DNA from 4 places in the Streptosporangium sp. NPDC050284 genome. Region 3 is predicted to be linked to each of the others. Evidence: riboswitches for the same ligand, from Rfam matches in the RefSeq annotation. Region 3 holds a riboswitch; each other region holds the start of a gene.
What was found. A riboswitch is a leader RNA that binds a small molecule or an ion and turns the genes downstream of it on or off. The one in region 3 is predicted to bind cyclic di-AMP.
Positions count from the first base shown of each region.

Region 1: linked by a shared signal. The riboswitch ahead of ACIBH4_RS31480 (NlpC/P60 family protein) and the one ahead of ACIBH4_RS03910 (CHAP domain-containing protein) in region 3 are both predicted to bind cyclic di-AMP.
Region 2: linked by a shared signal. The riboswitch ahead of ACIBH4_RS14510 (hypothetical protein) and the one ahead of ACIBH4_RS03910 (CHAP domain-containing protein) in region 3 are both predicted to bind cyclic di-AMP.
Region 4: linked by a shared signal. The riboswitch ahead of ACIBH4_RS20505 (C40 family peptidase) and the one ahead of ACIBH4_RS03910 (CHAP domain-containing protein) in region 3 are both predicted to bind cyclic di-AMP.

Region 1 covers NZ_JBITIZ010000016.1:107,736-112,927, reverse strand. The annotation lists gene ACIBH4_RS31490 (RDD family protein) at 1-1,041, opposite strand, end outside; gene ACIBH4_RS31485 (amino-acid N-acetyltransferase) at 1,270-1,836, opposite strand; cyclic di-AMP (ydaO/yuaA leader) riboswitch at 2,282-2,429, shown strand; gene ACIBH4_RS31480 (NlpC/P60 family protein) at 2,435-3,484, shown strand; gene ACIBH4_RS31475 (LuxR C-terminal-related transcriptional regulator) at 3,557-3,757, opposite strand; gene lysX (bifunctional lysylphosphatidylglycerol synthetase/lysine--tRNA ligase LysX) at 4,684-5,192, opposite strand, start outside.
Region 2 covers NZ_JBITIZ010000005.1:268,317-273,508, reverse strand. The annotation lists gene ACIBH4_RS14535 (DUF4032 domain-containing protein) at 1-115, shown strand, start outside; gene ACIBH4_RS14530 (roadblock/LC7 domain-containing protein) at 268-648, shown strand; gene ACIBH4_RS14525 (hypothetical protein) at 653-1,546, shown strand; gene ACIBH4_RS14520 (roadblock/LC7 domain-containing protein) at 1,605-1,985, shown strand; gene ACIBH4_RS14515 (hypothetical protein) at 1,998-2,369, shown strand; gene ACIBH4_RS14510 (hypothetical protein) at 2,529-3,344, opposite strand; cyclic di-AMP (ydaO/yuaA leader) riboswitch at 3,590-3,739, opposite strand; gene ACIBH4_RS14505 (DUF4253 domain-containing protein) at 4,050-4,796, opposite strand; gene ACIBH4_RS14500 (hypothetical protein) at 5,124-5,192, opposite strand, start outside.
Region 3 covers NZ_JBITIZ010000001.1:906,109-911,300, reverse strand. The annotation lists gene ACIBH4_RS03915 (hypothetical protein) at 73-1,113, opposite strand; cyclic di-AMP (ydaO/yuaA leader) riboswitch at 1,812-1,950, shown strand; gene ACIBH4_RS03910 (CHAP domain-containing protein) at 1,969-2,664, shown strand; gene ACIBH4_RS03905 (extracellular solute-binding protein) at 3,096-4,445, shown strand; gene ACIBH4_RS03900 (sugar ABC transporter permease) at 4,529-5,192, shown strand, end outside.
Region 4 covers NZ_JBITIZ010000008.1:214,287-219,478, reverse strand. The annotation lists gene ACIBH4_RS20520 (Uma2 family endonuclease) at 1-487, shown strand, start outside; gene ACIBH4_RS20515 (branched-chain amino acid aminotransferase) at 751-1,845, opposite strand; gene ACIBH4_RS20510 (3-isopropylmalate dehydrogenase) at 2,020-3,066, opposite strand; cyclic di-AMP (ydaO/yuaA leader) riboswitch at 3,207-3,440, shown strand; gene ACIBH4_RS20505 (C40 family peptidase) at 3,428-4,036, shown strand; gene serA (phosphoglycerate dehydrogenase) at 4,632-5,192, opposite strand, start outside.

The sequences.
Region 1 (5,192 bases), on a different contig from region 3:
GTCGTGCAGGGCCTGCTGCAGTGGCTTGTCCCACAGCAGCCACAGGACGTTCACGAGACTGAAGATGTTGAAGACGAAGCCCACGAAGGGGATCCAGCTCAGGAACTGCGGGCCGAAGAACACCCCGGCGCGCTTGACCGCCATGTCGGAGCCGAGCCCACCGGGCGGCAGGGCGCCGCCGACCGGCACGACCTTGATGCCCATGACCATCTTGCCGACCGTCTGGCCGCCCCTGCTGAGCATGAGGAACTCGTAGGCCATGTAGATCGACGCGCTGATCAGTGCGACGAGGAGCGTGGCGAGGAAGGTCCCGCTCCCCTCCGTGACCGTCGTGCCGTTGAAGGTGGGGGCGGTCACGAGCATCGCGGTCAACACCGTGGTGACGATGACCCCCGGGATCGCCAGGATGATCACGTCAATGAGCCTCGCCAGGAGACGCTGCCACCACTCCGCGAGCGGGGCGGGCGCCCCGGGAGGACCGCCGTACGGCTGACCGTAGCCCTGCTGCCCGTACGCGGGCTGCTGGCCGTAGCCCTGCTGGCCGTAGTCGGGCTGCTGCCCGTACGACCCCGTCCCACCCTGCTGGCCGTAACCCTGCTGCCCGTAGTCGGGCTGCTGGCCGTAACCCTGCTGCCCGTAACCGGGCTGCTGGCCGTAACCCTGCTGGCCGTAACCGGGCTGGGACTGCTGCCCGTAGCCGGACTGCTCGTGGGACGCCTGCTGGCCGTAGCCCGGCTGCTGCCCGTACGACCCCGTCCCACCCTGCTGGCCGTAACCCTGCTGCTGCCCGTAGTCGGGCTGCTGACCGTAACCTTGCTGCTGGGACGCCTGCTGGCCATAGCCCGGCTGCTGCCCGTACGACCCTGTCCCACCCTGCTGGCCGTAACCCTGCTGCTGCCCGTAGTCGGGCTGCTGGCCGTACCCCTGCTGCCCGTAACCGGGCTGCTGGCCGTAGCCCTGCTGCCCGTAACCCTGGCCGTAGCCGGGCTGGCTCTGTCCTGGGCCGGTGTTCGGCTGTGAGGCCTCCGACCGATATCCCATGACCGTTACGTCGGGATCGAGTTCGCCAGCGGCTCGACCCGCGTTGTGCTGTCCGTAATCCGGGTGCCCCGACGGTGTGCGATCGCGGTCGGGATCATCCTGTGGATACGGCGGCTGTCCGGTGCTCACCGCGTCACCTCACTTAGACTGCGCATGTGGCAAATGTCAGACGCACATGCTTGCTGCTGCACAAGGTATCGACATAGGTATCGACAGTCACCTTTCCGATCAGTCAGCTCTAAAGTCATCACAGTCGGGCTCACGTGTCAGGTGGAGCAGCATCCGGGTGTTTCCCAAGGTGTTGGGCTTGACGTGCTCCAGATCGAGAAACTCCGCCACACCCTCGTCGTAGGAGGCGAGAAGCTCCGCGTAGACCGCGGGGGCGACGGGCGTGCCCTGGATCTCGCGGAAACCGTGCCTGGCGAAGAAGTCGACCTCGAAGGTGAGACAGAAGACCCGGCGCAGGCCCAGCTCCGCGGCCGTGCGGATGAGGGCGGAGACGATCCGGTGGCCGATTCCCATCCCGCGACGGGTCGGATCGACGGCCACGGTGCGGATCTCGGCCAGATCCTCCCAGAGGACGTGGAGAGCCCCGCAGCCGATGACCGCCCCCTCCTTGTCGGTGGCGACCCAGAACTCCTGAACGTCCTCGTACAGGGTGACGGTGGCCTTCTCCAGCAGGCGTGGGCCGACGCCGCCATAGGTGTCGACGAGCCGCCTGATCGCGCGGACGTCCGGAGTCCGGGCACGACGGACCGAGACCTCGGCGACCTCTACGACCTCGGCGACCTTGATCGCCTCGGGCAGGGGCGGGTCAGGCTCCGCCCCCTCGGGTCCCGCGCGTCGCTCCCCGCCGCTCGGGGTGCGCACGACCGGCACGGGAGAATGCTCAGCAAGCTGCTCCATGACCGTTCAGCGTACGTCCTCACCGGTCTTCAATTACGGCTCCTCCTTAACTCGCGGCACACCCCCCTCACATGACCGCCGGTAATCGCTTTACCACACTGGGCGCGCGGCATCTCACGTGTGCCACAGCTCACCTTTGGTACGGTCCCGGACCTGGGAAGACCTTCGCCACGCCCCCACCAGGGAGGTAAAGGCAGCGTAATGGCCATGTTGATCATATTGGCGTGTGATCTTTCCGTGACACTTCGGTTGCGAAACCTCCACTGAATTCGCAGTTCTGGTTGAGCAGGAACCACGGGTGCACTAATCTCCGTGCTCGATGTCAGAGACGTAAAAGCCTGACCCGCCGAATCCCCCACCACGGGGAACCGGGGACCCACCACGTCCTTCGGGGTGAATCCGAGTGCCACCGGCGCACTCGGTAGGGCTGCCTCCGGCCCGAACCCGTCAGCTAACCCGGTAGGCGGCCGAGGAGAGGAGCCCGTTGGTGAAGCGCGAGCGCGACCGCGGAGGAAAGAACGCGGGCGACGACGCCCGCCGTCGAGAACGCGCGCCGCGCGGGCTGCGCCGCCGTATGGCGGTCATCGGCCTGGCATTCGCCACCCTCACTCTCGGCACGCCGCTGGTCGCGGCCACCGCCGACCCCGAACCCAGCCTCCAGCAGCTGGCCAAGCAGGCCGAGAAACTGCACGAGGAGATCGGCGTCCTCGCCGAGCGATACAACGGCGAGCGGGTCAAGCTCAGGCAGGCCCAGCGGGCCGCGGAGAGCGCCGAGAAGATCCTCGCGTCGAGCGAGTCGGAGCTGGCCTCCCGCCGCACCAAGGCCACCCTCCTGGCGCAGAGCACCTACATGTCGGGCGGCCTGAACTCCGGGCTCGCCTTCACGCAGGCGACGGACCCCGACACCTTCCTCGATCAGGCCACCACCAACTACGCACTCCAGCAGCAGCAGAGCGAGGAGGTCGCCCAGGTCGCCCGGGCGATCGAGGCCGCCGAGCGGGCGAAGGCCGGCGCCAAGGCGAGGACGGCGGAGGTCAAGGAGCTCCTGGCGGAGATCGACGGCAACCGGACCAAGATCGAGCGTCTGGTCGCGCGGGTCGAGAGCGACCTGTTCAGCGAGGTGCGTGCCAGGGCCGTCGGCAACAGGGGCGCCCGGGTGAAGACCAACGTGCCCATCGTGGGCAGCGGCAAGGCCGCGGAGGCGACCCGCTGGGCGCTCACCCAACAGCTCAAGCCGTACGTCTGGGGCGCCGAGGGTCCCAACTCCTTCGACTGCTCCGGGCTGGTCATGTGGGCCTACCAGAAGGTCGGCATCAGCCTGCCGCACTACACCGGTGACCAGTGGACCGCCGGCACCCACGTTTCCAGGAAAGAGTTGCGCCCGGGAGACCTGGTCTTCTTCTACAGCGACCTGCACCATGTCGGGATCTACATCGGCGCGGGTCTGATGGTCCACGCGCCCCGGACGGGTGACGTCGTCCACATCACCACGATCGACAACCGGCCCTTCGTCGGAGGCGTCCGCATCGCCGCCTGAGCGTGCCCCGCCCCGCCCTCCTGCCCGCACGCGTGCCCGGCCCGACCTGCCGGGCACGCGTGCGGTGCCGTGTCAGATCAGGCGACGGCGGGCGGCCCAGGCGACGGCCTCGATCGCCGTGGCGACACCGATGCGGTCGCAGATGCCTCTCAGCCTGCGCCTGACGGTCCGCCCGCTGATGTCGAGGCGACGCCCCACTCGATCAACCGTGACACCCTTGGCGAGCTCAGCCAGCAGCACGAGGTCGTCATCGCTGAGACCGATATCGCTCATGCCCAGAGGGCCGTCGCCATGGCGTGAATCCACTTCTGGATATGCCACCAAGAGTCACTCCCCCCACTCTGGAAACCGGGTGCGAGACGCCGGAAATGAATACCGTCCGCCAGGAACGGTAAACGCCTCGTTCAAAGGTCGTCAAGTTCTGCTCTTCATAGCGCGCGTCCAGTATTGACATAGTAGGCGCTACATGAAGTACTCATGATATGTCAGTGCCTTTGCGGCTATGTCATGACCCGTCCTGGGCGCGAGCCGGTAGGCACCCCTGGCTGCGGCGATCGAAGTCCCGGCAGAACAAGATTTTGCGGGGTCCCCGCCTCGCCGGGCACGTCGGAGCCGGTCCTCCGGAGATCCGGACCGCCCACATTTTTCGGTAAAAACCGATCTCTTCCCGATACTCTTCGGCCAGCACGACCATCCGCTACCTTGACGACACACCACGAAAAATACGGAAATATGAGGGTCAAGGAAGCAGCTTCACGACATTCGCGAAGTATCACGCGATGACGGTGGGACGCGAAAGCGATATTGGACGTGCTGGAAATGGATTTCCGCCCCACACGGAAAGGCGGCCGACATTACGTGGGCCCATGGGAGCGACGGCCGTTCCCGGCCCCCCGATCTCGTCCCGGCCGCCGATCTCGTCCCGTCCGTCCCGGCGTCGGCCCCGTGGCACTCACGGCGACACCGCATGAAAACGGCGTGGGGGGGGGGGGGGGGGGGGGGGGGGGGCCCCCCCCCCCGCGCGCGGGGGGGGGGCGGGCGCGGGGGGGGGGGGGCGCCGCCCCCCCCCCCCCCCCCCGGCCGCGGCGGCCCCCCCCCCCCCCCCCCCCCCCCCCCCCCCCCCCCCGCGCGGGGGCGGGGGGGGGGCCCCCCCCCCCCCCCGCCACCGTAAGATCCCTGCGTGTCGCCCTTCGCCGGGCTCAGGCGGTCGGCTTGACCAGCGGGAACAGGATGGTCTCGCGAATGTTCTTGCCGGTGAAGGCCATGATGAGACGGTCGATCCCGAGCCCCATGCCACCGGTGGGCGGCATCGCATATTCCAGGGCCGTGAGGAAATCCTCGTCAAGCTGCATGGCCTCCGCGTCGCCGCCCGCGGCGAGCAGGGACTGCTCGGTGAGGCGGCGGCGCTGCTCGACCGGGTCGTTCAGCTCCGAGTAACCGGTGCCCAGCTCGGTGCCGAAGCCGATCAGGTCCCACTTCTCGGTGAGGAGGGGGTTGTCCCGATGGTTGCGTGCCAGCGGGGAGGTCTCCAGCGGATAGTCCATGACGAACGTGGGCTGAATGAGCGTGTGCTCGACGAGGGCCTCGAAGATCTCCTGGACCAGCTTGCCCTGACCCCACTTGGCGTCCCAGTGGATCTCCCGCGCGTCCGCGAGCTTACGGACGTGCTCCAGGGGCGTCTCGGTGGTGACCTCCTCGCCCAGCGCCT
Region 2 (5,192 bases), on a different contig from region 3:
GTACATGTCGGAGGAGGCGGGGACCGATGTCGGCCTGCCCGCCGCGGTGAATTCCTATGTGAAGAACATTCTCATTTTCAAGCCGGACGAAAAGGCACTCATCGCCGAGGACTAAAGGGTTGATTTCCATCCGGGGTGCATAACTTCCCCTCGGGGTGGTGAATCCTCCCCCTTCTCCCATGAAACCCCCAGTCGGAGAGAGTGGTTTCCGAGGGTTTTCCCTACGCTGACCGGGCGACGTTCGAAGTCGTCGGCAAGGGAGAGCACGTGCTCGGAATCGAAGACTGTCTCACCGAGGTAATGGCCATCCCCGGGGCCCTGGACGCGATCCTCATCGATCAGACCAGCGGGACCGCGGTGGCCGCCGGCGGTGCGAGCCGTCACACCGACGTGGAGAGGTCGGCCGCGGGGCTGAGCGAGACCCTGCGCGCGACGCTCGACGGGCTCGCCGTCACCGTGCCCGGCGGCACGGTCCGGATCAACGACATGATCGTGACCACGGACGGCGGACACCATTTACTGAAGCCGCTGGAAACGCCGTTCGACGGCCCGCTCGTCATTTACGTCAGGCTCGATCTGGAACGCTCGAACCTGGCACTGGCCCGCCACCGCCTCCAGGCCCTTTCCGGCCGCCTGATATCGACGTGAGCCCATGCCCAGCGTCGAGAACATCCTCAGCGGGCTCGCCGGCGACCACGCCACCGGATCCCTGCGGCTCGGCAAGGCGGGGGTCATCTACCTCACCGACGGCCGCGTGACCTACGCCGAGAGCGCGTCCGCCCCTCGGCTGGAGGACCTGCTGGGCGCCTGCCGCGGCATATCCGCCCACGCCGTACGGCAGGTCAGGCAGGCCACCACCCGCAGGCGACCGGACCCCGCGCCCCTTCCCGAGCCGCGGGAGTCGCGGGAGCCCCAGCCGACGGGCGGCGAGCGGCTGATCGTCCAGGGCCTGCTCACCAGGGGTGAGCTGGAGTTCTGCGTGCTCAGCACGGTGCTCGACGCCGCGTACTTCCTGCTGCGGGCCACCGGGCACCGGCCCAGGTTCCGGCGGGGAGAGCGGCACTGGCTCGGACCGCAGTGGTACTTCGACGCGACCGGCCTGCTCCGGGAGTGCGAGCGGAGGAAGGCGCAGTTGGAACAGATCTGGCCGTCCGCGGAACTGGACACGCTCCCGGTCGTCCCGGTGGAGCGCATCGACGCCCACCGGGTGGTGCTGAGCGCGCTCCAGTGGGAGGTGCTCGTCGGCGCCGACTCCGTCGCGACCCCGGCCGAACTGGCGCGCAAGCTGGGCCGTCCCGCGTACTCGGTACTGCTCGCCGTACGACAGCTCGCCTCCTCCGGGCTGCTCCGCGTCCCGGAGCCCGGTCCGGCCGAGGCCCCCGCCGCGCCGGACCCGCTGCCCAGGCGGACGAAGGGCGCCACGGAGATCCCGGCGGCCGGGACGGGCTCCGTGGAGACGTCGGAGCGGATCCCCAGGGCGAACGGGGACCCGGCCGACGTCAACCTGCTCATCCGGCTCAGGAACGCATTGGAGGCAATGACTTGAGCCCGGTCACATGCCGATAAGGCTACGGACGCTGAAGTTGATCGGAAGGAGGATGCCGGTGGAACTGCGCGAGGAGATACGCCGTGAGATGGCGATGCTGCGAGAACGCGTACCCGACGTGGACGGGAGCATCGCGTGCAGTGTCGACGGCCTGACGATAGCCAGCGACCTGAGAAACGACATCGAGCAGACGGGCGCGCTCTCCTCCGCGGTGCTCGCCCTGAGCCGCCGGATGACGGGCATCGCCGGCAAGGGCGCCTTCGAGGAGACGCTGATCTCCGGAACCAACGGCTACGCGGCGTTCTACGCCGCCGGACCCAAGATCGTTCTCACAGTCCTGGCACGCCCGGGGACCAATCTCGGGCTGCTCAGGCTGGAGGGCCGCAAAACGGCGGACAGACTCGCCGCCGTCAGCTCACGCACATCGATATCCCAGTGATCGGAGACAGTAATGGGCAACATGGACATCTCGCTCAAGGAGATGATGGCGATCGACGGCGCCATCGGCGCGGTCGTCGTCGACTACAACAGCGGAATGGCGCTCGGCGCGCTCGGCGGGTCCAAGGACCTCGACCTCCAGGTCGCGGCCGCGGGTAACACCGAGGTCGTCAGGGCGAAGATGCGGACCATGGAGTCGCTCGGCCTCAAGGACGGCATCGAGGACATCCTCATCACGCTCGGCACGCAGTATCACGTGATCCGCCCGATCTCGGGCCGGAGCGGTAAAGGGCTGTTCCTCTACCTGGCCCTCGACCGGAGCCGGGCCAACCTCGCGCTCGCCCGGCACAGCCTGCGCGGCATCGAGGAGAAGCTCGAAGTCTGATCCTCCGCTGCGGTTCGCGCCCCGACAGGCGCGGACCGCACCGGAACCCTCCGCACCTCGGGGACGGTGACGGAGGGGTCGGTTCTTCTGGGCCGCCACGCCGCCGGGGACGGTGGCGGTGGCGGAGGCCGGTTCTTCCCGGCTGTCGCGCCGTCGGGGTCAGTTCTTCTCCGCGGCCACGCCGTCGGGGACATGCTCGGAGACGTGCTCGACCATGACCTTGGGCTTGCCGAGCCAGGGCCGCGCCTCGGCACTCACCAGCTGGGTCTGCAGGCCGATGCCCAGCTTCCTCGCCATCGCGAAGACGGTCGTCGGCGGCTGGGCCGGGCTGGTGTCCCTGCGGTTCCACGCGCCGGTGGAGAACGCGACGGGGTGGTTCTTGATCCCCGTGCCGTTGCCCCACTTGGTGACGACGTACTGGATGTCGATGTGGCCCATGCCCCCGTTGCCGTCCACGCCGAGTGTGCGGGAGTTGAACGTGCCGCCGGTCAGGTCGGCGAAGGTCTTGGCGTCGATGTCGATCATGATGCCCCGGTTGGAGGGGGTACCCGGGCCGCGGTCGCCGACGAAGAACTTCGCCTTCTTGCCCTTGTAGAGGACGTATCCCTCGGTGAACAGGGGCCAGCTCGGGCTGGCGATCATGCCCTTCTGCATCGGCTTGCCGCTGGCGGGCAGTCCGGTGTCACCGGCCCGGCCCGAGGAGTCGTCCCAGAAGTAGGAGGCCGTGGTCGCACCCTGGAGGAGAACGGCCTCGGTACCGGCGGGCGCGGCGGCCGCGGGGTCGTTCGCGAGGCGGGTGGAGGCGGGGGCCGCGGAGGCGGGAAGCGCCAGGGCGACACCGCCGGAGAGGAGAAGGCTCGCGGCCGTGAGGGCCGCGGCGAGGCCGCGCCCGAGGGAGGTGTTCCTGTACGAGGGTCGCTCGCCCGGACGGGGCTTGTTCAGGTCGTTCTTGTGCATACCAAAGGAGGGGTGCATGGAGAAAGGGCTCTTTCACGAGGGAACGGGGCGGCCGTGTGCGAACACCGAAGGGGTGCACCGGCGGGGACGCGCTCATCGGAAAAGGTGGCGTAGTCGGATCAGCCGATCGCTACGCGGAGCACGGTCCTGAAGATGCCGCGATCAGGCGCGGCGGGTCGAGGGGCGGGGGGCGGCGTGAAAGTTCAGGTGGTCGGTGCGGACAGTGGGTCCACCGACGTGGTGACGCGGTGATCCATGAGGGGATCTCCTCTCCATCTCGTCTACCGGGTTAGCTGACGGGTTCGGGCGGTGGAGTTGCCCTACCGCCGCGCGTTCGCGGCGGATTCACCCCGGAAAATTGGTTCCCCGGCTCCGGAGCCCTGCGGGCCCTCGGGATTCGACGTCGGCCGGCCGCCTCCTCTTGTGAAGGGCAGGTCGCCAACCGATAACAGTGGACACTACCCACCAAATCGGACAAAGCAAAGCAAACACCACGAAAAACCCAGAAGATCTACCTAAAAGCTTCAAGGAAGCCCCATCGATCGCCCCGCCAGGTCGGCACCCGCCCTACCAGCGAGAACGCCTTCCCCATGCCGTCATTCGCCGCGAGAACCCCCGCCCCCGGACCCGCGCGGGGGCCTCCACCGGCGGCCGACAGCCCGTCCCGCCGGACGAAGCTCCTCCCCGAGATCCGGGATGGGCCCCCGGGTCATCCCCGTCCGGTCAGTCCCACCAGAACGACCAGGCGTTCCTGCCCTTGATCTGCTCGGCGTAGTCGATGAGGGTCCCCGCCCCCTGGATGATGCTGTCGGGACAGAACGTCCAGTGTTCCGCCGCGACGTGCAGGGCGTGCTCGGAGGTCGTCGGAGGCGCGGCGACGCTGAGGTCGAGGGTGTTGAAACCCATCCCGACCACCCGCACCCCGAACCTCTCCTCCCAGCTCCGTACGACGGCCGCGAGCGGGACCATCCACTCGTTGTGGTTCAGGGCGCCCTGCCAGCCCATCACGGCCAGGGCGTCGGCCCCGCGCTCCACCGCGACGAGCCCGAGCGGGGTCCTGCGCTCGGCCACCAACCCGGCGTACCAGTCGGCGACCACACCGGGATCGGCGGCGAGCCTTCCCCCGGGCGCCGGGCCCGGACACTCGGGACCGTAGGGGTCGAGAAGTTCGAGCTGGTCCAGGGTCGCCCTCGCGATCCAGTCGGACCACACCTCGGCCATGAACGCGGCGGCGTTGTAGTTGTCGATCTGAGCGGCGGTGTCAGGGGCGATCTGGCCGGCCGACCAGGGCTGGACGGAGTCCTCCAGCAGAACCGGCCACAGGCCCGACTGCTCGTGCTGAGCCCTCAGCCGGGCCCAGTACTCGCCGGAGACCGTCACCTCACTCAGCCAGAACGCCGGACGGCGACGGACCGCGAGCTGAGCGTAACCGGGGTCGGGCCACACCACGTCCCCCGGCGGCAACTCCACCGAAAGCCTCCTGCCCCCGTCCCCCTCACCTTCGTGGGCTCCTTCTCCCCCATCGGCGAACAGCTGGCCCAGAACTGGCGGGAGTCTCTCACGCTCGCAATCGCTCATCTCTACCGATCCGATCCTGACCACGGATCAATTTTGGCCTGTCAACCATCCCGAGGGACAGTTCTGCCCTGGTCCAGGCAAAAATTATCGGTACAGAGGGGAACAGGGCCGAGCGGGTGCCACCCCTCAACGCTCAACGAGACCGTTCGGGGCTACAGGCCGCGTTCGCGAGGGCGCCGTGAGTCTCGGGGTAATGGGCGGGCCCACGAAGCCGGAGAGCTAAGGCTCGAAGAGCACCAGGGGGTGGCGCCGCGTCATCTCCAGGACCACGCGGCACACCTCCCCCGC
Region 3 (5,192 bases):
ATCCCCCGGTTTCGTGTGCGGGCACGGTGTGCGTAGCGCGAGCGGCGAGCCCGCCCGGCCTCGGCCGTCGGGTCATGACCCGGTGACGCCCGTGTCGTGATGGGCGAACCTCGACAGGTGGGAGCGCAGTGACGGCGCCGCCTCGGCCGTCCACCACTCGTCGGGAACGTCCACCGTCTCCACGGCGACTCCCCGGGCCGAGAGCAGGACCCGCAGGGAGGTGACCGCGGTGGACGGCAGGCTCAGCACCCGCTGCTCGGCGGCCAGGCCGCGCAGGGTCATCTCGGCGGGGATCCCGCCGTCGTAGACGGTGATTCCCGGCTGTTCCCCGACCCGGGCCAGGTCGCCGGGGTCCTCGCGGCGGTGCGGGAAGTAGGCCACCGGCTCGGCCGATCCGAGCCCGGCCAGCCAGCCGAAGTAGCGTTCGCGGTGGATCAGGCCGTTGCGGACCAGCGAGGTGCCGAGGACGACGGTGCGCTCGGCGGGACGGGGCCTTCGCAGCGGCTGGGATCGCAGCCAGGCGAAGTCGTGGGTGACCAGCTCGACTCCCCTGGCACGTACGGCCTTCGCCAGGTCGGAGGGCACCGGCAGCGCGGTGAAGATCGACAACCGCCCCGCACGGGCGGCGGCGCGCAGCCTGAGCCCGGCCGCCGTGGCGAGGACGGTCCTGAGCCCTCCCGCCTTCCCCCTCGCCCTCAGCAGGGGCGTTCCCGCTCTGCCGGTGAGCAGTTCCAGGAGCCTGATGGTGGCGAGCCCGTCGTCGACGATCACGATCCGGCCGGGGGACGCGGTGAGCCAGCGGAACTGGACCTTGCCGGAGAAGGCGTCACCCACCGCCCAGGTCTCACCCCGGCGAGGCCGGGGCATGTCCGGGCGTGCCGGGGTGAGCTCAAGCCCTCTCGGCAGGGTGAGGCGGCCGAGTTCGCGGCCTGTCACGGCCAGCGGGCGGAGTTTCGCCCGGGGGACGAGATGGCTGCGGACGCCGAGCAGCCCGGCGTGGTGGGCCTCCACCGCGCAGAGCATCTGCAGCGGGGATTCCACCCAGGCGATGGCCGAATCCTGCTCCCGCGCGTGGTCTCGACCGTCCTCCACGCCGGGCGATGACCCGTTCACGACTGGCACAACCTAACCCGGTGGCCTTAAGGAGCAGGGAACTGCGGATGAACAGCCGACCACGCGCGACTGCAGATGATCTTTCCGGCCTCCGCCTTTCCGTGGCCGCCGTCCGAGGTCGGATACGACCGGATGTCCGTCGACCAGGTCGTCGGGCGGGGAGGCGTCGGCCCCGAACTCGAACCGCAGCCCTCTGGAGGTTGGGAGGACCTCCGGGCATGGTCGCGAGCCGACGGATCCCGCGTGCGCTCTCCGGCCCTTTCATGGGAGAACCCCTACCGTCCGCATACTTTTTACTATCGAATATTTGTTCGAAAATATGGCGAGCACAAGATCTTCGATGGAGGCCTTCCTCCTCGCGCGATAGCACGCCCGGGCCGACGCTTCGCGGGCGGGCCCGGTAAGCCCGAATCGCCGTGAACACGGGGGATCCCGGACACCCTCCCCATCCCCGCGGGAAGACGCGCCCGACGTCGGAGGGACATGATCGACTTCCTTTCCCCCGCCCGGCGGCCCCCTGCCGTACCCCCTCATTTGGGACGTATTACCAAGTCAGAGCAATGTGTCCTACTTGTAATCGTCTGCCCTGTTGTCGTACGTTCGTCCTGTTCATGGCAATTGTCTAGGTCTATACAGGTCTGTGCATTGCCGTCACATTGCCCGACCGTGCTCCACCCGGCGGAACCCTCCGCCATCGGTGAGCACGGCCGCCGAATCCGCGAAGTCTGCGGAACCGGGGAACCACGTTCCTGGGGTGAATCAACGCACTCATGCGTCGTAGGGCACTTCCCAGCCCGAACCCGTCAGCTAACCCGGTAGGCGGTATGGAAGCGAAGCAAGGAGCCGAACCCCCACATGACCAAGCATCGCCTCACCTCCACCCCCCGCGCCGCCTGCGCCATCCTGGGCGCCTGCGCCGTTCTGGCGACCGGCACCACCGGCGCGGCCCTGGCCGACAGTCACAGTGTCGTGAACGCACCGCCCGCCGACACCCGCGCGCAGGGCACCAGTGCCGCGAAGACCCCCCTGCAGGTCGTGGCCGAAGGCCTCCCCAAGGTCTCGGCCGCCCAGGTCCTTGACATCGCCTCCAAGCAGATCGGCGTCCGCGAGAACTCCCGGGGCGGCGGAACCAAGTTCCACTCCTGGTACATGTCGAGCCCCCGCGCCATGGAGACCATGGCCCGCGACGGCGGCAAGAGCGTGTACGAGTACGCCAACGCCCCCTGGTGCGCGATGTTCGTCTCCTGGGTCGGCGAGACGGCCGGCATCCGCCCCACGATGGGCTGGGACGCCTACACCGTCACCCACGCCAAGTGGTTCAAGAACAACGGACACTGGGGCACCACCCCCACCCCCGGCGCCGTCGTCTACTTCGACTGGGCCGGCGGCAAGAGCATCGAGGGCATCGACCACGTCGGTTTCGTGAAGAAGGACAACGGGAACGGCACGATCACCACGATCGAGGGTAACACCGGCAACGGTGTCGTCGAGGAGCGTGTCAGGCCCGTCTCCCAGATCGTCGGTTACGGCTACCCGGTCTACTCGGACTGACTCCCAGCCGACCCCTGGCCGCCGCCCGGCCCCCTCGCCGGTGAACGCGTGCGGCCCTCACGCTTCCAGGGGCACCGCTCGAACGAGCGGTGCCCCTGACGGCGTTCCATCTTGCCCCCTCCGCTCTTCCCGCGAGCCCCGCGCGACCACGAAATGCCCCAACTGGTATGCCCGTGAGGTGGGAGCGCTCCCAATCACCCTTGTGGGAGGTATGTACATTTTTCATACCAAAAGTCCCACCTAAAGCGACCGGATGTAACGGTTGAGTTTCGGCATATTGACGTCCTGGTTGCCTATCGTCCACTCTTCGTGGGAGCGCTCCCAAAAGCACATTGAGGAACGATCTCGTCGCGACGACCGCGTTTGTCGGGGACCGGTCCGCGATGTCGCCTCCCAATGAAATTCGGGCGACCACCTGAGAGGGGTCCGGAATGTTGAACAACAAGCGACACGGCAAGCTCGCCGCCGTCGCGGTCATGGCGGCCACCGCCCTGGCCATCACGTCATGCAGCTCCAGCGAGCCGGCGGCACCCGCCGCGGAGGGCGGTTCCTCCGCCCCGGCCGAGCCGGTAACCATCACCGTGCACACCTTCGGCGGCGGTGAGAACTTCGGCTACGACAAGGCCGTGGAGACGTGGAACGCGGCGAACCCGAACATCCAGGTCAAGTACCAGAACCTGACCGACCGTTTCGAGGACGTCTATCTTCCGCAGCTGCTCCAGCGCCTGCAGGCCAACAGTGGCGCGGCCGACATCATCGCCCTGGACGAGGGCGCGATGGGTCTCATGAAGGCCCGCCCGCAGTTCTTCACCGACCTTGCCGAGTACGGGCTGGACAGCCGTAAGGCCGACTTCCCCGCAGCGAAGTGGGACAACGGCATCAACGCCGACAACAAGCTCTTCGCGCTGGGCACCGACATCGGTGGCATGACCATGTGCTACCGCAAGGACCTGTTCGAGAAGGCGGGCCTGCCCACCGACCGCGAGGAGGTCGGCAAGCTCTGGCCGGACTGGAACGCCTTCAAGGCGATCGGCGAGAAGTTCAAGGCCGCCAACCCCGGCAAGACCGACCCCAAGTTCCTCGACGGCCCGAACACGCTCTACAACGTGATCCTGTCGCAGGAGGCGCCGAAGAACGGCAACGTCGCCTACTTCGACAAGAGCAACCAGCTCATCATCGAGAGCAACCCGGCCATCAAGACCTCCTTCGACACGGTGAAGGACTTCAGCGAGGCGGGCCTGACCGCCAAGCTGGCCTCGTTCACCCCGCCGTGGAACGCCGCGATCAAGAAGGGCGCCTTCGCGACCATGGGCTGCCCGGCCTGGATGCTCGGCGTGGTCTCCGGTGCGGCCGGCGACGACAACAAGGGCAAGTGGGACGTCGCGTCCGTGCCCGGCGGCGCGGGCAACTGGGGTGGCTCCTACCTCGCGATTCCCAAGCAGAGCAAGCACCCCAAGGAGGCCGCCGAGGTCCTGAACTACCTCACCGGCAAGGAGGGCCACGTCATGGCCTTCCAGGAGGCCGCGGCCTTCCCGAGCTCCATCCCCGCCCAGCAGGACCCGGCGGTCGCCGACCTGAAGAACCCGTTCTTCAACGACGCGCCGACCGGTCAGATCTTCGGTGCCTCGGTCAAGGACCTGCTGCCCGTGTTCCTCGGCGAGAAGCACGCCCAGGTCAAGACCGCGGTGGAGAAGGTGCTTGAGGGCATGGACCAGGGCTCGGTCCCCTACGACCAGGCCTGGACCAAGTTCCTTGAGGCCGGCGTCAAGGCAGCGGGCTGATCCCCGTACCGACCCGCATCGGCCCGGCTGCGGCGATCCCGCAGCCGGGCCGGTCGCCTGCCCCCGCTGAAAGGCTCTGACCGATGACACTGCACGTCGACTCCCCGGCCGCGCCGCCACGGCCCAGCCCTCGCCGGTCCGGCGGGCGCCGCGGACCGAAGCAGGGCGGTGGGTGGTCCCGCTTCGACCTCCGGGCGACCCCCTACTTCCTCGTATCCCCGTACTTCCTGCTTTTCGCGATCTTCGGCGTCTTCCCCCTCGGCTACACCCTCTGGGTCTCCCTGCACGACTGGGAGCTCGCCGGAGACAAGACCCTCGTCGGCCTCGACAACTACATCGAGCTGATCACCGACGAGGCCTTCTGGAACGCGGTGATCAACACCCTCGGCATGTTCGTCATGTCGACGATCCCGCAGCTCGTCCTGGCCCTCCTGCTGGCCAACGCGCTCAACAAGCGCATCCGGGGACGGCTCTTCTTCCGCCTCGGCGTACTGCTGCCGCTGATCACCTCCGTCGTCGCCGTCGCCGTCGTCTTCACCCAGCTCTACGGGCGCGACTACGGCATGATCAACTGGTTCCTGAGCTTCTTCGGGGTCGACGCGATCAACTGGCAGAACGAGAAGTGGTCCGCGTGGATCGCGATCTCCACGATGATCGACTGGCGCTGGACCGGCTACAACTCGATCATCCTGCTCGCCGCCATGCAGACCATCCCCAAGGACCTCTACGAGGCCGCCGCCATCGACG
Region 4 (5,192 bases), on a different contig from region 3:
GGTCGAAATCATCAACGGCCGGATCGTGGTGAGGGAGTTGCCCACACTCAACCACGCCAAGAGCATCCTGCAGTTGTTGATCCAGCTCATTCCGTTCGCCACCGAACAGGGCTGGCACCCCGTATACGACGTCAAGCTCTTCCTGGGCGTCCAGAAAGATCGTTATCGGCCCGATCTCCTTGTCGTGCCGAAGTTTCCCCGCATGTGGGACGAGGAGAACGTCTATGCGGAGGAGACGCTGCTCGTCGTGGAGGTGGTCTCCCCCAGCAGTCGGAGCGACGACCACGTCACCAAACCAGAAAACTGCGCGATCGCGGGGGTTCCGCTCTATCTGGTGATCGACGCCACCCAGAATCTCGCCCGGCTCCTCAGCCATCCCGGGGAGAGGGGCTACCAGCAGCAACACCAGGTGACCCTTGGAGAGCCCCTCGAGCTCCCCGCTCCCTGGAACCTCACGATCGACACCGGCAAGCTGACCGAAGGGTAGGCCCGCTCGGTGGGAGACCCGGCCGGGTGGGAGGCCGGGGCTCCTGCCGAGCGAGGTCCCCGGACGCCTCGACCGGGCCCCTCCTGCACGGGATCGGCCCTGTACTCCGTACGCGACCTCGATCAACCTGAAGCGATCACTCGTCGCACCGGATCGGACACGACCGCTGACCGGCGACGACGCGACGCGTGCGGAAAACGGGGGCAACGGATCGTGTGGACCCAGCCGCACGCTCCGTCGCCCTCGACGTCGATGGAAGGTGGTCAGCAGATCTTGTGGACCCAGCTGTGCGGGTCGGGACGGGTCCCGTACTGGATCCCCACGAGCTCCTCGCGGATCTTCGAGGTGACCGGCCCCTGGGTGCCGTCGCCGATCGTCCAGGCGCGGTCGGCGCCCTTGACCGAGCCGACCGGGGTGACGACCGCGGCGGTGCCGCAGGCGAAGACCTCGGTGAGCTCGCCCGTCTCGCAGCCCTGCTGCCACTCCTCGACCGACAGTCGCCCCTCCTCGGCCTGGAGGCCGAGGCCGGAGGCGAGGCAGAGGATCGAGTCACGGGTGATGCCGGGCAGGAGCGTGCCGGTGAGTGCCGGGGTGAGCAGGCGGTCTCCGTAGACGAAGAACAGGTTCATCCCGCCCATCTCCTCGACGTAGCGGTGCTCGCCCGCGTCCAGCCAGACCACCTGGTCACAGCCCTGCTCGACGGCCTGGCGCTGGGCGACGAAGGCCGCCGCGTAGTTGCCGCCGCACTTGGCGAAACCGGTGCCGCCGGGGGCCGCGCGGGTGTACTCGGTGGAGAGCCAGACCGTCACGGCCTGCCCGCCCCCGAAGTAGGCCGCCGCCGGAGAGGCGATGACCATGTACTTGTAGCTCCTGGACGGGTAGTTGACACCGAGCGCCGGCTGCGTGGCGATCATGAAGGGGCGCAGATAGAGGCTGTGCCCCGGCGTGGTCGGGACCCACTCGCGGTCGGTCTGGACGAGCAGCTCCAGCGACTCGACGAACGTCTCCTCGGGCAGCTCGGGCATGGCCATCCGCAGCGCGGAGCTGTTGAAGCGGGCGGCGTTCGCCTCCGGCCGGAAGGTCACGATCGCGCCGTTCTCCTGGCGGTAGGCCTTGAGTCCTTCGAAAAGCTCCTGCGCGTAGTGGAAGACCGACGTCGCGGGGTCGAGACTGAGCGGGCCGTACGGCATGAGCCTGGCGTCGTGCCAGCCCTCCCCCTCGGTGTAGTCGATCGAGATCATGTGGTCGGTGAAGACCTGACCGAACCCGGGGCTCGCCATTACCTGCTCGCGCTCTGCCGCGGTGCGAGCGTGGTCGGAGAGCTGCACGTCGAAGCTGAGCTTCTGAGCGGTGGTCATCGCACGGATCCTTCTCTTGAGGTCTGGCTTACCCTTGGGTCCATTCTGCGTCGGACCGGGTAACGGGAAACTACTCCATCTATGCCGAAAACCGGCAGTGCTGGAGAAACAAAAAACGCGCCTGGCGGCTCAGGTGAGCCGCCAGGCGCGTCGGGGTCGAGGGAGGCGGCTTCCTCAGCCGGCTACTCGGGCGGTGATGTCGTCGCCGATCTCGCGGGTGGTCCGGCCGGCCCGTCCGGCAGCCCGGTCGACCAGGTCGTCGGCGACGGCCTGCTCGACCCTGGCGGCCTCGGCGGCCATGCCGAGGTGGTCGAGGAGCATGGCGACCGACAGGATCGTGGCGGTCGGGTCGGCCTTGCCCTGGCCCGCGATGTCGGGGGCGCTGCCGTGAACCGGCTCGAACATGCTCGGCGCGGTGCGGTCGGGGTTGACGTTGCCGCTCGCCGCCAGGCCGATGCCACCGGCGATCGCCGCGCCGATGTCAGTGAGGATGTCGCCGAAGAGGTTGTCGGTGACGATCACGTCGAAGCGCTCCGGCTGGCTGACGAAGAACATCGAGGCCGCGTCGACGTGGCAGTAGTCGGTCTGGACCTCGGGATATTCCAGGCCGACGCGGTCGAAGGTGCGGGCCCAGAGGTCGCCGGCATAGGTGAGCACATTGGTCTTGTGGACCAGCGTCAGCTTCCTGCGGGGGCGGCCGAGCGCCTTGTCGAAGGCGTAACGCACGACGCGCTCGACGCCGTAGGCGGTGTTCAGCGACTCCTGGGTGGCGATCTCGTGCGGCGTGCCCCTACGCATCACGCCACCCGCTCCGGCGTACGGGCCCTCGGTGCCCTCGCGGACGACGATCATGTCGATGTCCTCGGGGCCGGACCTGCCCAGCGGCGTCTCGACGCCGGGGAAGAGCTTGACCGGGCGCAGGTTCACGTAGTGGTCGAGCTGGAAGCGGAGCTTGAGCAGCAGGTCGCGCTCCAGGATGCCCGGGGGCACGCTGGGGTCGCCGACCGCGCCGAGCAGGATCGCGTCGTATCCGCGCAGTTCGTCGAGGACCGGGTCCGGCAGGGTCTCGCCGGTTTCGTGGTAGCGCTTGGCACCGAGGTCGTAGGTGGTGGTCTCCACCTTCGTGCCGACCGCTTCGAGGACCTTCAGCCCTTCGGCGACGACCTCGACTCCGATTCCGTCCCCGGGGATGACCGCCAGGCGAATGTTACGCGAATCCATGCAGGCACCCTACCGGTCCGTCTCGGTGATCGAACACCGGTCTCACTCTGCGGACGTGTCCACACGGCGAGCTCTCTGATCGTTTTATCCTTTTTTGCTATGCATTGACCGTTTCGGGAGGTTTCGTTATTGTCCTCCCATTCACATCACTGCCTAATCCGTACGGGCCACCCCCTGACCGAGCCCACACGGAGCCGGGGAACCACTTTTTTACGGGATCTACCGCATCCCGAGAACGCCGCTCCTCCCCCGGAGCGCGTTCCCGGTCGTCATCAGGTGGATCCCTTGGGGCGAATCAGCGCGTTCTCGCGCCGTAGGGCGACCTCCACGCCCGAGCCCGACAGCTCACCCGGCCGGCCTTATGGAAGGAATCATCCTGTCCGGCACAGTTCTCCCCCGCGTCCTGTCCATCTCCGCCTCCCTGATCCTCACCGGCGCCGCGGTGTGCGCGACCTCGACCGCCGCCCTGGCCGCCTCCCCGCCCCCCGCCCCCGGGCCCGCGGCGCTCAAAACCCCCACGCTGAAGGAAACGCTGAAGGCCATGGCTGTCAGGCCCGCCTGGCAGAAGGCCGTGAAGTGGGCCATGTCCAAGCGCGGAACGCCCTACGTCTGGGGCGGCACCGGCAACGGCGGCTTCGACTGCTCCGGCCTGATGCTCCGCGCCTACGGCGCCGCCGGGATCAAGCTCCCCCGCGTCACCAACGACCAGTACGCCGCCTTCTCCAAGAAGATCGCCTGGAAGAATCTCAGGCCCGGTGACCTGGTCTTCTTCAGCGGCCTCGGCCATGTCGGCATGATCACAAAGCCCGGCTACATGGTTCACGCCCCGCGGAGCGGCGACGTCGTCAAGGAGGAGAAGCTCAGCTCCTGGCGCCGCGCCGCCTTCTCCGGCGCGGTCCGCCCCGACCCGCAGGGGGTCCAGCTGGCCAAGCGGGTCGAGCTCGCGACCGAAATCGTGCCCGGCGGATGAGACACGCCGGAGGATCGCCGCCGGGAGGCCGTGGAGACCCCGGTGACGGCGAGAACGGGCTCAGCGGGTGGGGGCACCACCGTTGTCCCTGCGGTCCAGAGCGGTCTGGAGCGCGTCGATGGCCTCGTCCTCTGTCTCCTCGGGACGGTTCCAGGGATACATGTCGTACATGGCGAATCTCGTCTCGGTCGCACGCGAGCAAGGAAGGTGGTCAAGTCTCCGGTCGGGACTCCGACCAGGCCTGATGTCGAGGGCCCGGATCACGGACCGGTGACGGGGGCTTGGAGCCGGCAAGCGCCACGACACCGCGGCGAGTCGCCGGCCTGCCCCTGTCAGGCCTCGCCGCGGCAGGTAAGAATTACGAGAACCTGGCGCATTTGATTCCAGGTTACCTGCTCACGGAAACACCGTCTCGTCCGGCGTACACACTTCTCACATACTGAGACGAGATGTGGCCGCCGCCCCGGTCATCGGGGCGGCGGCCACACCGGTGGACCACCGTCGCGTTTCCCGCACGCGCTCCCCGATCGGTCCGGGGTGATCGCATGTCGTCCTGGATCAAACCGCGACGACGCGGCACGCGCGGGAAACGGGGCTAGTCGGCCAGGTCGGCCGAGCGACCGCTGTCGGCGCCGATCTCCGCGCTGATCTGGTCGATCACCTCGGCCGGGATCGCGGTGTCGACGGTGAGGGCGATCAGCGCCTTGCCGCCCTTGGCGTCACGGGCCACCTGCATCGAGGCGATGTTGATCGAGTGGTCGCCGAGAATGCGGCCGACCACGCCCACGATGCCGGGACGGTCGGTGTAGGTGAAGAACGAGAGGTGGTCGGTCGGCTCGATCTCCATCTGGTAGCCGTTGACCTCGACGATCTTCGTGATCTGCCTCGGCCCGGACAGGGTGCCGGAGACCGAGACCGTGCGGCCGTCGGCGAGAACGCCGCGGACCGTCACGACGTTGCGCCAGTCGGGGCTCTCGGAGCTGGTGACCAGCTCGACCGACACGCCCCGGTCCTTGGCCAGCAGCGGGGCGTTGACGTAGGTGACCGAGTCCTCGACCACGTCGGTGAAGACGCCCTTGAGCGCTGCCAGCTCCAGCACGCGGACGTCGTGGGAGGCGATCTCGCCGCGTACCTCGACGTCGAGCTTGGTGGCGAC